One region of the Sinomonas terrae genome, then DNA from elsewhere that is predicted to be linked to it. Evidence: riboswitches for the same ligand, from Rfam matches in the RefSeq annotation. Region 1 holds a riboswitch; the other holds the start of a gene.
What was found. Region 1 has a riboswitch for S-adenosylmethionine ahead of L0M17_RS18525 (flavin reductase family protein). Riboswitches for the same ligand answer to the same signal wherever they lie in the genome.
Positions count from the first base shown of each region.

Region 1 (6,695 bases):
CGCGGGCATCACGAACGCGGCGGGGAACGTCGTCGGGCTCATGCCGCACCCCGAGCACGCCGTCGAGCCCGGCTTCGCCCCCCTCGGCGCCGACGGACACTACAGCACCGACGGACTCGGCTTCTTCGCGTCCGTCCTGAGCCAGCTGGTGGAAGCAAAATGAGCACGCAGACCACGCCCAAGTTCAACATCGACACGGTCGAGCACGCGGCCCAGACGCCGAACGTCGAGCTGCCGTGGGCCGAGCTCGGCCTCAAGCAGAACGAGTTCGAGGAGATCGTCAAGCTCCTCGGCCGCCGCCCCACCGCCGCCGAGCTCGCGATGTACTCGGTCATGTGGAGCGAGCACTGCTCCTACAAGTCCTCGAAGGTGCACCTCCGCCAGTTCGGCGAGAAGCTCACCGACGAGATGAAGAAGGACATGATGGTCGGCATCGGCGAGAACGCCGGTGTGACCAACCTCGGTGACGGCTGGGCCGTGACGTTCAAGGTCGAGTCCCACAACCACCCGTCGTTCGTCGAGCCATACCAGGGTGCGGCCACGGGCATCGGCGGCATTGTCCGCGACATCATCTCGATGGGCGCGCGCCCCGTGGCGGTCATGGACCCGCTGCGTTTCGGTGCGATCGATCACCCGGACACGCCGCGCCTCGTGCACGGCATCGTCTCGGGCATCGGCGGCTACGGCAACTCGCTCGGCCTGCCGAACATTGGCGGCGAGGTCGTTTTCGACTCGGTGTACCAGGCGAACCCGCTCGTGAACGCGCTCGCCGTCGGCGTCCTCCGTCACGAGGACCTGCGCCTCGCGAACGCCTCGGGCGTGGGTAACCGCGTCGTGCTGTTCGGCGCCCGCACGGGTGGCGACGGTATTGGCGGCGCCTCGGTCCTGGCGTCCGAATCCTTCGACGACACGAAGCCGTCGAAGCGCCCCGCCGTCCAGGTCGGCGACCCGTTCGCCGAGAAGGTGCTCATCGAGTGCTGCCTCGAGCTCTTCAAGCACTCGCTCGTCGAGGGCATCCAGGACCTCGGCGCGGCCGGCATTTCATGTGCGACGTCGGAGCTCGCCTCGAACGGCGACGGCGGCATGCGCGTGGAGCTGACGAACGTCCTCCTTCGCGACCCCACCCTGACCCCGGGCGAGATCCTCATGTCGGAGTCGCAGGAACGCATGATGGCGGTCGTGACGCCGGAGAACGTGGCCGAGTTCGAAAAGGTCATGGAGAAGTGGAACGTCGAGTTCTCGTGGCTCGGCGAGGTCACCGACTCGGGCCGTCTCGTCATCACGTGGGACGGCGAGACGATTGTCGACGTCGATCCCCGCACCGTTGCGCACGAGGGTCCGGTCTACAACCGGCCGTTCAATCGGCCAGAATGGCTCGACGGCGTCCAGAAGGACGGGTTCCGGGCGTCGGAGGCCGCGAAGTCGCTTCCCGCCTCCGGTGATGACCTCAAGGCCGCGATCCTCGAGCTCATGGCGTCGCCGAACATGTGCGACAAGTCCTGGGTCACGAAGCAGTACGACAGCTACGTGGGCGGCAACACGACGCTCGCCTCCCCCGACGACGCCGGCGTGATCCGCGTCGACGAGGAGTCCGGGCTCGGCGTCGCCATCTCGACCGACGCCAACGGCCGCTACGCCTACCTCGATCCGTACACCGGCGCGCAGCTCGCGCTTGCGGAGTCGTACCGGAACGTCGCGACCTCCGGCGCCGTCCCCATGGCCGTCACCGACTGCCTCAACTTCGGCTCGCCCGAGGACCCCGAGGTCATGTGGCAGTTCGCCGAGGCTGTGCGCGGCCTCGCCGACGCCTGCCAAACCCTCGGCATTCCTGTCACCGGCGGCAACGTCTCGCTCTACAACCAGACGGGCACGACGGCGATCCACCCCACCCCGGTGGTCGGCGTCCTGGGCAAGTTCGACGACGTCGCCCGCCGCACGCCGTCGGGCTGGCAGCAGAACGCGGACGGTCAGGCGATCTACCTCCTCGGGACGACGCGCGACGAGCTCGACGGCTCCGAGTTCGCGAACCTGCGCGGGCACCTCGGCGGACTCCCGCCGAAGCTCGATCTTGAAGCGGAGAAGACGCTCGGGGCGATCCTCATCAACGCCTCGCGCGACGGCATGGTCGACTCCGCGCACGATCTCTCCGAGGGAGGCCTCGCCGCAGCCCTGTCCGAGATGGTGCTGCGCTTCGGCGTCGGCGCCCGCGTGGCGCTCGATGACCTCTGCGAGCGCGACGGGATCGATGCCTTCACCGCGCTGTTCTCGGAGTCGCAGGCGCGCGCCGTCGTCGCCGTCCCCCGCTCGGAGGAGGTGCGCTTCAACGACATGGCCGCCGCCCGCCAGTTCCCGGTGGTGCGCCTCGGCGTCGTCGACGTCCTCGCGACCTCCCTTGAGGTGCAGGGCCTCTTCGACCTGCCGATCGCTGAGCTCCGCGAGGCCCACGAGGGAACGCTGCCGAAGTACTTCGGCTAGACCCATGCGAGGCTGAAATGCCCCGCCTTCTGGACTTCTCCCCCCGCTGTAGCGGCGGGCGCGGTCCGAAAGGCGGGGCTTTCTCGTAGGAGCGACGGCGGCGATGGTGCTCGGGATCCTCGGCCTTGCCCTCGGGAGCCCAAACCGGCGGGCGATCGCCGGATTCGTCCTTGGCTGCGTCCAGTTCGTGCTGCTCTTCTTCGGCTACGGGGTCCTGTGGTGAGGCCTTAGTCCTCGCTGTGGAGTTCCCTCCGGCGGGCGCTCAGGAGGTCGACCTCCGGGCGCCCTGCCACGAAGCGTTCGACGGCGTCGAGCACCTCGACAGCGTGCGCGCGATCCGCCGACACCAGGGCGGCGCCGATCGAGGCCCGTCTGTGGAGATCCTGACTGCCCACCTCGGCGGCCGAGACCTCGAACCGCCGCCTGAGCTCGCCGACGATGGGGCGGACGACGGCGCGTTTCTCCTTGAGCGAGTGCACGTCGCCGAGGAGGATGTCGAACTCGATCCACGCGATCCACATGCGGCCATTCTTCCCTTGCGGGGCGGAGTTGGCGTACCCGAAACAGCTAGGGCGGTGAGTTGGCGTACCCGAAACAACCAGGGCGGTGAGTTGGCGTACCCGAAACAGCTAGGGGTTAGAGGACGCCGAGGCGGGCCAGACGGCGTCGGGCCGCGGCCTCGCTCGGTCCGGTGGTGCCGAGCGCGAGGCCGACGACGCCGAGCGTCACCTGCGCGGCCTGCCGAGGCGGGAGCAGGCTCCGGCGCAGCGACGAGCGGTCCATGCCGAGCAGCTCGAGGGAGCGGTCCGGCATAGAGTCGACGGCGGCGGCGAAAAGCCTGCGGTACCCGGCCACGAGCAGCGGGTCAAGCGGCAGGTTCCGGAGAAAGCCGACCACCTCGTCAAGGTGCGCGCTGTGGGTGAGGCGCACGCCGTCGTCGTACGCTGCTAACTGTTCACGCAGGGCGGCCGCGGACCGCGGCGGCTCCGCGACTCCCATGAGTTCGCCGGCCACGGCCCACTCGCGGACGTACTGATCCGCCAAACCGGCAGGCAGGGGTCCATGGACGTATTCGTACGCTCCGAGGAACGCGTCCGTGAACGCAAGATGCACCCAGGCGAGGAGCTCGGGATCGTTCGCTGAGTAGTCCCGCTCCGTCCCACGGCCGTCGACGTACCGGCCCACGACCGGCTCGTGCCGGCGCCGCACGTGCTCACAGGCGCGGCGCGCCGCGGCCGTGTCGCCATAGGTGACCGTGAAGACCCACCGGATGGTGTGCGCGATCCGCGCGAGCGGCTCGTCCTGATAGTACGAATGGTCGACGACGCCGGCGAGCACCCCGGGATGCAGGGCCTGGGTGAGGAGCGCGCGGATCCCGCCGATTATGGGGGTCATGCCGCCGTGCACTCGCCAAGTGACGGAGTCGGGCGCGAAGTAGCCCGCGTCCTCGCCGTCCTCAAGCGCGAGCTCCCACGCCGGGATGCCCTCCGACTGGCCGGAGAAAGTGAAGCTCAGACGGCGGCGAAGCGGCGAAAGAACATCAATGCTCACCTATCAAGCGTCGCGCACGCAGCTCACGCGGGCAACGCCGTTCCGCGCCGGGACGAGGGCGCCCTCGTCCCGGCTGCGGGCGGTGGGGCTATTTGCCCCAGTAGACGTGATTGGTCAGGGGACGGAAGCTCTCCGGATCCGAGACGCTCACTGCCTCGCCGATCAGGATCACGTGGTCCCCCGCGTCCACCCGCTGCCAGAGCCGACACTCGATGCGCGGGACCTCAGCGGCCACGATGGGCGAGCCCAGCACGCCCGGCTCCCAGGCCAGTCCCGCAAACTTCTCCGTCCCCTTCGCCACGAATCGCTGCACGAGCTCGCGGTCCGACTCGGACAGGATGTGCACGGCGAAGTTGTCGGTCGTGTTCCACACATCGAATGACGACGAACGCTTGTCCACGGCCCATGAGACGAGGGCGGGCTCGAGGCTGACCGACGTGAACGAGTTGCTCACGAGGCCTGCCAAGGTGCCTTCGCTCTGGGTCGTGATGACCGAGATGCCCGTGGCCCAATGCCCCATGGCGCGGCGAAGTTCCGCCCCGGTGACGGCCTGGCCCACGGATGTGATGGTCATGGCGTTCCTCCAGCAATCGGCCGGACACCCGCTTCCGGGCGCCGTACTTGCCGCGGACGTTCGCCGCGACCGGATCCTCATCTGGGGCACCCCACTACGGGAGAGGGTTGCCGCCCGGCCAGCCAGAGCTTTCCGCCGGGACTCTTGATCCTGTTATTCAGCCTACGGAACGCTTCTTTGGGCAGTAAAGCGCGTCCGTAACACGGACACACAACTTAGTGGTCGTCCAGCCGTGACTTTGCGTGACGTTCTGTTGCGTGCGAGGCTTTGGCGGCTGGACTGCGGCGGGCGTTTAGTGGAGGCATCCCACCCTTCAAGGAGTTCCCTCATGACCGCTGCCACCCCTGATCGCATCGCCTTCTGGGAGGACGCCGCGCGTCGACTCGAGTGGGCCGAGCCGTGGCACACCGCGCATTCATGGACTCCCGCCGACCTCCGGGCGAGCACTCCCCCCGAGATCCGGTGGTTCGACGGCGGCAAGCTCAACGCCGCCGTGAACTGCGTGGACCGGCACGTCGCGGCGGGCCGCGGCGAGAAGGTCGCGCTGTGCTTCGAGGGCGAGCGGGGCGACCGGCTCACCGTGACGTATGCGGACCTCGAGCGGCGCGTGGCTCAGGCCGCCAACGCGCTCGAAGCGCTGGGCGTGCGGAAGGGGGATCGCGTCGTGGTCTATCTCCCGGTGCTCGTCGAGACGGTGGTGATCACGCTCGCCTGTGCGCGCATCGGCGCGGTGCATTCGCTCGTGTTCGGCGGCTTTTCCGCGGAGGCGCTGCGGTTCCGGGTCGAGGACACGGGGGCGAAGCTGCTCGTCACCACCGACGGCCAATTCCGACGCGGCCAAGCGGTGCCCGTCAAGGACAATGCGGACGCGGCCGTCCGCGGGGGTGCCGCGGCAAGGGACAACGCGATCGAGCACGTCCTCGTGATCCGCCGCACGGGCTCGGACATCGCATGGACGCCGGGGCGGGACGTGTGGTGGCACGAGCTCGTGGACGCCCAGCCGTCGGAGCACGAGGCCGAGGCGTTCGATGCCGAAACCCCGCTCTTCATCATGTACACCTCCGGGACGACGGGGAAGCCGAAGGGCCTCGTCCACACGACCGGCGGCTACCTTACGCAGGCGTCGTGGAGCCACGAGTTCCTGTTCTCCAATCCCGACCCGGCCCTCCGCGCCGCCGACGTCCACTGGTGCACCGCCGACCTCGCCTGGGTCACGGCCCACACCTACGAGATCTACGGCCCGCTCTCGAACGGTTTCACGCAGGTCATCTTCGAGGGCACGCCCAACACTCCGCATCCGGGGCGGCATTTCGAGATCATCCAGCGGTACGGCGTTACGAGCTACTACACGGCGCCGACCTTGGTGCGCTCGCTCATGGGCTGGTTCCCGGACGGCGTGCCCGCCGAGTACGACTTCTCCTCCATTCGGGTGCTCGGCACCGTGGGCGAGGCCGTGAACCCGGAGGCGTGGCGGTGGCTTCGCTCGAACCTGGGGCGCGACTCCGGCGGGGACGTTGCCGGCGGCGTCCCCATGGTCGACACGTGGTGGCAGTCCGAGACTGGCGCAACCGTGCTATCACCTCGGCCCACCGACGCGACGTTCAAGCCCGGGTGTGCTACAAGGGCGCTGCCGGGGCTCGCTACGGACATCGTGGACGACGACGGCGCCCGCGTCCCGCCCGGAGTCCAGGGCAACATCGTGGTCACCGAGAGCGGACCCGCGATGGCGCGGACGGTCTGGGGGAACCCGCGCCGCTGCCTCGACTCGTACTGGCGCAAGTACGCGGCGCAGGGCTGGTTCCTCGCAGGCGACGGGGCGAAGTTCGACGACGACGGCGACACCTGGATCCTCGGGCGCACCGATGACGTGCTCAACGTCTCGGGCCACCGCATGTCGACCATCGAGATCGAATCGGCGCTCGTCTCGCATCCAGCCGTCGTCGAAGCGGGCGTGTGCCCTGTCGCGGACGCTACGACCGGGCACGCCATCGCGGCCTTCGTCGTGCTCACGGCCGACGCCGCCACGAGCGAGAACGGCTCCGTCGCGGATGCATTGCGCGCCCACGTCGCGAAGGAGATCGGGCCGATCGCGAAG
Region 1 covers NZ_JAKZBV010000001.1:4,000,975-4,007,669, forward strand. Annotated here, with positions in the region: gene purQ (phosphoribosylformylglycinamidine synthase subunit PurQ) at 1-163, shown strand, start outside; gene purL (phosphoribosylformylglycinamidine synthase subunit PurL) at 160-2,475, shown strand; gene L0M17_RS18515 (DUF503 domain-containing protein) at 2,703-2,996, opposite strand; gene L0M17_RS18520 (oxygenase MpaB family protein) at 3,112-4,026, opposite strand; gene L0M17_RS18525 (flavin reductase family protein) at 4,115-4,600, opposite strand; SAM riboswitch class IV at 4,639-4,750, opposite strand; gene acs (acetate--CoA ligase) at 4,896-6,695, shown strand, end outside.

Region 2 (6,695 bases), 4.0 Mb from region 1:
ACTAGGTCCCGCGCCCCTGACCCGCTTCTCGATTCCTGATCGATTGGCACCAGAGCCGACCCATTCAGTCAGACGACCGTTGCCAGTCAGCCCACCGGCCCCGTCGTCACCATGACGTCCATGCGCCCGGCCTGCACGGTCTCGCCGTGTTGGTTGCGCAAGGTCAGCTGGCGCTCGACAATGCCGTACTGGCCTGAGCTCGTGGCCCGAGTCGACAGGATCTCGACCGTGCACGTAACCGTGTCGCCGATGAACACCGGTGCCGTGAATTGCCACTGGTCGATCCCCAACAAGGCGACGGCGCTCCCCTCGAAGACCCCCGTGCGGGCTATCAGGCCAAGGCAGAGCGAAGCGCCGAGCATGCCGTGAACAATGCGTTGGCCATACCGGGTGCTCTTGGCGAACTCCGCATCGGTATGCACTTGGTTGTTGTCGTTCGTCCACGCCGCGAATGACATGACGTCCGCTTCGGTGATCGTCCGTCCCGGCGTCACGAAGGTCTGACCGGCCTGTAGGTCGTCAAGATACAGGGGCATTGCTGGCAATTCCTTTCGTTAGGCCATTCATTTTCGCCCTCGGCCAGGGGAGGACCGTTCATGGACGCGCGGGCACCTTCTTCTGCCTGAGCCATGGGGGACCAGCGCACGTGGTGCCTAGAATGCGCTATGGCTAGGACCCGTTTGGCCGCCCGCGGCACTTTTGATGCGTCCGTGGCCGGCCGCTTTCCCGAGTTCGATGCGCTGAGCGGCGTCGCCCAGGTCCGCAGCGGCGAGGATCTCGTCTTCGAGGAGCAGTTCTTCGACACCGAGGACTTCCGCCTAGGCTCCCACGGCATCGTCCTCTACCGGCGAACGGGCGGACCTCGCGAGGGTTGGCACCTCGAGCTCCCCGACGGCCGCACCGCCGTCGAGCCCCTTGGATCGCACCAGTCGCCGCCCCCCTCCCTCACGGACGGCCTCCAGTTCTACCTGCGGGGCGAGCAGCTCGTGCGGAGCGCGGACGTGACGATCGTCCGGCGGGTCGCCCTGCTTCTTGCGGACGACGGCGGCGAGTTGGCGGAGGCGGCCGACGAGCACCACCGCGCGGAGCCGCTCATCGCGGACGGTGCTCCACGGGCTTGGCGGCTGTGGGACTACGAGGTGCGCGAGCCGGGCAACAAGCGGCTCGCGAAGGAGCTGTGCACCGCCTTCGCCGAATCGGGGGCGGAACCTGGCAGCCGGAGCAGTTCGCTTCTGACGCTCGCCGCCTCGGTCCCGCCACGCGGCCGAGAGGCGGAGCCTGAACAGCGCAGGCCGGGAAAGGTTCAGCGGGCGTTCGCGGACTATGTCGCGGAGCAGCTGGAGAAGTGGGAACGGCTCGATCCCGAGGTGCGCCTCGCAGCCCCCGACTCCGTCCACAATCTCCGCATCGCGACGCGCCGGCTGCGCTCGTGCCTCTCCGCGTTTCGGAAAGACCTGGACCCTGACTCGAGGCGGGCGATGCGCGACGAGCTCCAGTGGTTCGGTCGGGTCCTCGGGAGGGTGCGCGACGCCGAGATCATGCGCGAACGCCTGCGGGGGCGGGTGGGGAGCGAACGGTCCGAGCTGGTGTTCGGTCCGGTAAGGCGGTCCTTCGACGAGTCGCTGGGCGCTGAGCACGCCGAGGCGTCGCGAGAGCTCAGGGATGCTCTCGGCTCGGAGCGGTACTTCCGGCTCCTCGACGGCATCACGGACCTCGCCGCTACGGTCAGGGAGGCCGACGGAAAGTGGGAGACCAAGGCGACCGTCTCCGGCGTCGTGCGTCGCGATGCGAAGCGCCTCCGCGCCGCGGTGGAAGAAGCAAAGGGCGCCGAGGGCACGGAGAAGCACGACATCGCGCTCCACGACGTGCGGAAGGCCGCCAAACGCCTCCGGTACTCCGCTGAGGCAGCCGCACCATTCGGTGCGAAGAAGGCAGCGCGACTGGGCCGCCGCGCACGGAAGGTCCAGAAGGCGCTCGGCGAGCATCAGGATTCGATCGTTACCGCGGAGCTGGTCCGCAGGCTCGGGGTCGAGGCGTACGGGCGGGCTGAGAACGCCTTCACGTACGGTCGGCTCCACGCGAGGGAGCTCCAGCTCGCCGACGAGGCCGAGGCCCGCTACGACCGCATCCGTCGAAAGCTCCCGGCCAAGCTCGGCGGCGGGAAGGGGTGACCTGACCGTGGCGACAGTGCTCGTAACGGGCGGCTCCGGCTTCGTGGCCGCCCACGCCATAGTGCAGCTCCTCACCGCGGGCCACACCGTGCGGACGACGCTGCGCTCGCCGGACCGCCGGCCCATCGTCGAAAGGATGCTCGCAAACGCGGGAGCGCCCCACCAGGAGCGGGTCGCATATCTCACGGCGGACCTCAGGGCTGGCGGCGGCTGGGGCGAGGCCGCACGGGGGGCTGACTATGTGCTCCACGTCGCCTCTCCCTTCCCGAGCAGGCAGCCGAGGGACGAGAACGAGCTGATCGGACCTGCGCGCGACGGCGCGGGACGGGTTCTGCGGGCCGCGCGCGACGCCGGTGTGCAGCGCGTCGTGCTCACGTCGTCGTTCGCCGCGGTGGGCTACGGGCACCTCGACAGGCAGCACGTCTTTGACGAGAACGACTGGACGGACCCGAGCGCTCGCGGGATCAGCCCGTACGTCAAGTCGAAGACGATCGCCGAGCGGGCCGCGTGGGACTTCGTCGAACGCGAGGGCGGGATCGAACTCGCCGTCGTGAACCCGGTCGGGATCCTTGGGCCCGTCCTCGGCCCCCACCTATCGAGCTCCATCCGGATCATCTCGACTCTCCTGAGCGGCCAGCTCCCCGCCGCTCCGCCCATGTGGCTGAACATCGTCGACGTACGCGACGTCGCCGACCTCCACCTTCGGGCGATGACGGATCCCGAAGCTGCCGGCCAGCGCTTCCTCGCCGTCGCGGGTGAGCCGATCTCCTTCCACGAGATCGCGCTCACGTTGCGGGAGGCCCTCGGTCCGGCGGCCTCGAAGGTGACCACCCGCACGGCGCCGGCCTGGGTGTTCAAGGCGCTCGCCGTCGTCGTGCCTCCCGTTCGGGAGATTTCAGCGCAGCTCAACGTGGTTCGGGCTGCGAGCAATGAGAAGGCGCGCCGTGTGCTCGGCTGGGAACCGCGCTCGAACGAGGAGGCGGCCGTCGCGTGCGCGGAGAGCCTCCTGCGGCAGGGAATCGTCCGCACGCGATGAGCGAATCCGTGGACCGCCCGAACCTGCTCTTCATCCTCTCCGACGACCATGCTCCGCATGCCATCTCCGCCTACGGGAGCAGGGTCAACACGACGCCGGCCATCGATCGGATCGGCAGGGAGGGCGCGCTCCTCGGCTCGGTCTACTGCACGAATGCGATCTGCAGTCCCTCGCGCGCCACGATCCTCACGGGGACGTACAGCCACATCAATGGGGTGCCTGGGATCTTCGCGGAATTCGATTACCGAGTGCCCACGTTCGTCGACGTCCTCCACGATTCCGGGTATGCGACGGCGCTCTATGGCAAGTGGCATCTCGGGGAGTCCTCCGGCGCTCGGCCACGGGGTTTCGACGACTGGCTCGTCTTCCCCGGCCAGGGGGAGTACCTCGACCCCGTCATGATCGGGCCCGACGGCGAACGGCGGTTCACCGGGTACGCGACCGATCTCGTGACGGACCTCGCGCTCGACTGGCTCATCAACCGTGATCCGGGGCGCCCCTTCGCGCTCATGGTGCACCACAAGGCGCCCCACCGGCCCTGGATCCCGGACGAGCGGCACCGTGACCTGTTCCCGGTCGGCTCGATACCCGAGCCGGAGACGTTCGACGACGACCACGCGACCTTGGCGGAATGCGTTCGGTCTGTGCGGATGAGCATCGCCGACGATCTCACCGAGGAGGACGTCAAGGAGCCGACGCCGCCGGAGTTAGAGGGACCGGAGCACAGCGGGGAGCGGGCGCGGTGGAAGTACCAGCGGTACATGCGGGACTACCTCCAGTGCGTCCAGGCGCTCGACGACGGCGTCGGCCGCCTGCTCGAATACCTCGACGCACAGGGGCTCGCCGAGGACACGATCGTGGTGTACTGCTCGGATCAGGGCTTTTTCCTGGGCGACCACGGCTGGTTCGACAAGCGACTCATGTTCGAGCAGTCCCTCCAGATGCCTCTGCTCATGCGGTGGCCTGCCGAGATTCCGGCGGGGAGCAGGTGCGACGCGATCATCACGAACGCCGACTTCGCCGCGACGTTCCTCGACTTCTGCGGCCTCGATCCCGGCTCTGCCCTGCCCACTGCGCAGGGGCGCTCGTTCCGCCCGCTCCTGCGAGGCGAGCACGTGCCGGACTGGCCGGAGTCCATGTACTACCGCTACTGGGAGCATCGCGACCCGAGCCATCACGTCCCCGCGCACTACGGCGTCCGAACGCGCACGCACAAGCTGATCCACTACTACTGTGACGGCTTGGGCGTGCCGGGCGCCTCGCTCGAGCGGGAGCCGAGCGAGTGGGAGCTCTTCGACCTCGAGGCCGACCCTCACGAGCTCGTCAACGTGATCGCGGACCCGAGCAACGCGTCGGTGCTCGCGGAGCTCCGGGATGAGCTCGACCGACTGCAGGAGTTCTACGGGGATAGGCCATATGAGGGGCCGGAGACACCCAACCCAAAGTGGGGCGGCGCGTAAAAGCTCACCCCACCCCCGCCCCCGCTCTATCCGTTTCGGGTACGCCAACTCCCGCCCCTGGTCGTTTCGGGTACGCCAACTCGCGCCCGTGGTCGTTTCGGGTACGCCAACTCGCGCCCGTGGTCGTTTCGGGTACGCCAACTCCCGCCCCTGGTCGTTTCGGTACGCCAACTCCCGCCCGTGGTCGTTTCGGGTACGCCAACTCCCCATCTCGAAGGGCGAGGACGACGACGAAGCTCGCCACCCGTCGTCGTCGGTCCCCTCGATTTCAGGTAGGCGCAACCGAAAGGGGCGTGAGAAGGATTAGCTGTTCCCGAAAGGCCAAATGAGGGGAGTTGGCGCTCCCGAAAGGACCAAACGAGGGGGATATCTGTACCCGAAACGGCAAAAGAGGGGTGGTTTCTGTACCCGAAACGGGAGGGGGTGGGGGCGAGTGTGAAGCGCCGTTACATGGCAGTTGCCGCGGTTAACCGGTTTCTAGAAAACTGGCATCCAGAATCAAGAGTTCCGGTGACAAGCCCTGGCTGATCGGACGGCAACCCTCCTGCTGTAGTGGGGTGCTCCAGGTGAGGATTCGACGATGCCGGGTTCCGGCGTCGTAAGTATGGCGCCTGCGAGCCGCGGTGCCGCGACCGAGAAAGACCACCATGGCTACTCTGCTCCAGAGCGGGACCGTCCAGCTCGGCGAGACCCTGCGCGCCAAGCGGCGCGTCCTCTCCTCCGCATTCGTCGGGACCACGATCGAGTGGTACGACTTCTACCTCTACGGCACGGCGTCCGCACTCGTCTTCGGAAAGCAGTTCTTCCCGGGCGTGTCACCCGTCGTCGGCATCCTTGCCTCGTTCGCGACCTACGCCGTCGGCTTCATCGCCCGGCCGCTCGGCGGCGTCATCTCCGGCCACCTCGGCGACCGCATCGGGCGGAAGGCGCTGCTCGTGTGGTCGCTCCTCATCATGGGCGCGTCGTCGTTCTTCATCGGCCTCCTGCCGAACTACTCGGCCATCGGCCTGCTCGCCGTGGTCGGTCTCGTCACGCTCCGCCTCATCCAAGGCCTCTCCGCGGGAGCTGAGTGGGGTGGCTCCGCCCTCCTCTCGGTCGAGCACGCGCCGCCGGCCCGGCGCGGCCTCTTCGGATCGTTCACCCAAGTGGGTTCGGCGGCAGGGATGCTGCTCGCGACGGCGACCTTCGCCGTCATCCAAGGCGTGCTGACGTCCGAGCAGTTCCAGGCGTTCGGCTGGCGCATCCCGTTCCTGCTCTCCGGCGTGCTGGTGGCGATCGGGCTGTGGATCCGTCTCGGCGTCAAGGACGCGGAGGAGTTCACCGAGCTCCGCGAGAAGGAGCGCGTCGCGGAACACCCGGTCCGGCGGGCTCTGCGCGAGCATCCGCGTGGCATTTTCGTGACGATCGGCCTGCGCCTCGTCCAGCCCGCGCTCTACAGCCTCCTCACCGTCTACATGCTGGGCTACCTCAAGACCCGGCGCGGCGACACCGGCGAGGCCCTGACGGCCGTGCTCATCGTCTCCGCGGTCGGCCTCATCTCTGGACCGTTCTGGGGGTGGCTCTCCGACCGCATCGGCCGGCGCGGCATGGCTGTGGCGAGCGCGATCAGTATCGCCGTCTTCATCTGGCCGTTCTTCTGGTTCCTCGACCACGGCTCCCTCGCACTCCTCCCCATCGTGCTGCTGCTGCCCATGAACGTGCTGCATGACGCAATCTACGGACCGCAGGCGGCGTGGTTCGCCGAGCAGTTCCCGGTCGATCTCCGCTACAGCGGCGTCTCCTTCGGCTATCAGGCCGGCACGGTCCTCTCGGGCGGGATCACGCCGTTCGTCGCGGCGGCGCTGCTCGAGGCCGGAGGCGGCCAGCCGTGGCTCATCTGCGGCTTCTTCGTCCTGCTCGCGGCGCTCTCGACCGTTGCCGCGCTCGCTGCCAAGGACCCGGTTCGGACCGCTCGAAAGGAACTCCAGTGACCAAGCCCCTGCTCCTCAACGCCTTCGAGATGCTCGTGCCGGTGCACCAGTCGCCCGG
Region 2 covers NZ_JAKZBV010000001.1:39,350-46,044, forward strand. Annotated here, with positions in the region: gene L0M17_RS00170 (MaoC/PaaZ C-terminal domain-containing protein) at 87-536, opposite strand; gene L0M17_RS00175 (CYTH and CHAD domain-containing protein) at 666-2,171, shown strand; gene L0M17_RS00180 (SDR family oxidoreductase) at 2,179-3,207, shown strand; gene L0M17_RS00185 (sulfatase family protein) at 3,204-4,667, shown strand; SAM riboswitch class IV at 5,164-5,278, shown strand; gene L0M17_RS00190 (MFS transporter) at 5,315-6,637, shown strand; gene L0M17_RS00195 (LLM class flavin-dependent oxidoreductase) at 6,634-6,695, shown strand, end outside.
Region 2: linked by a shared signal. The riboswitch ahead of L0M17_RS00190 (MFS transporter) and the one ahead of L0M17_RS18525 (flavin reductase family protein) in region 1 are both predicted to bind S-adenosylmethionine.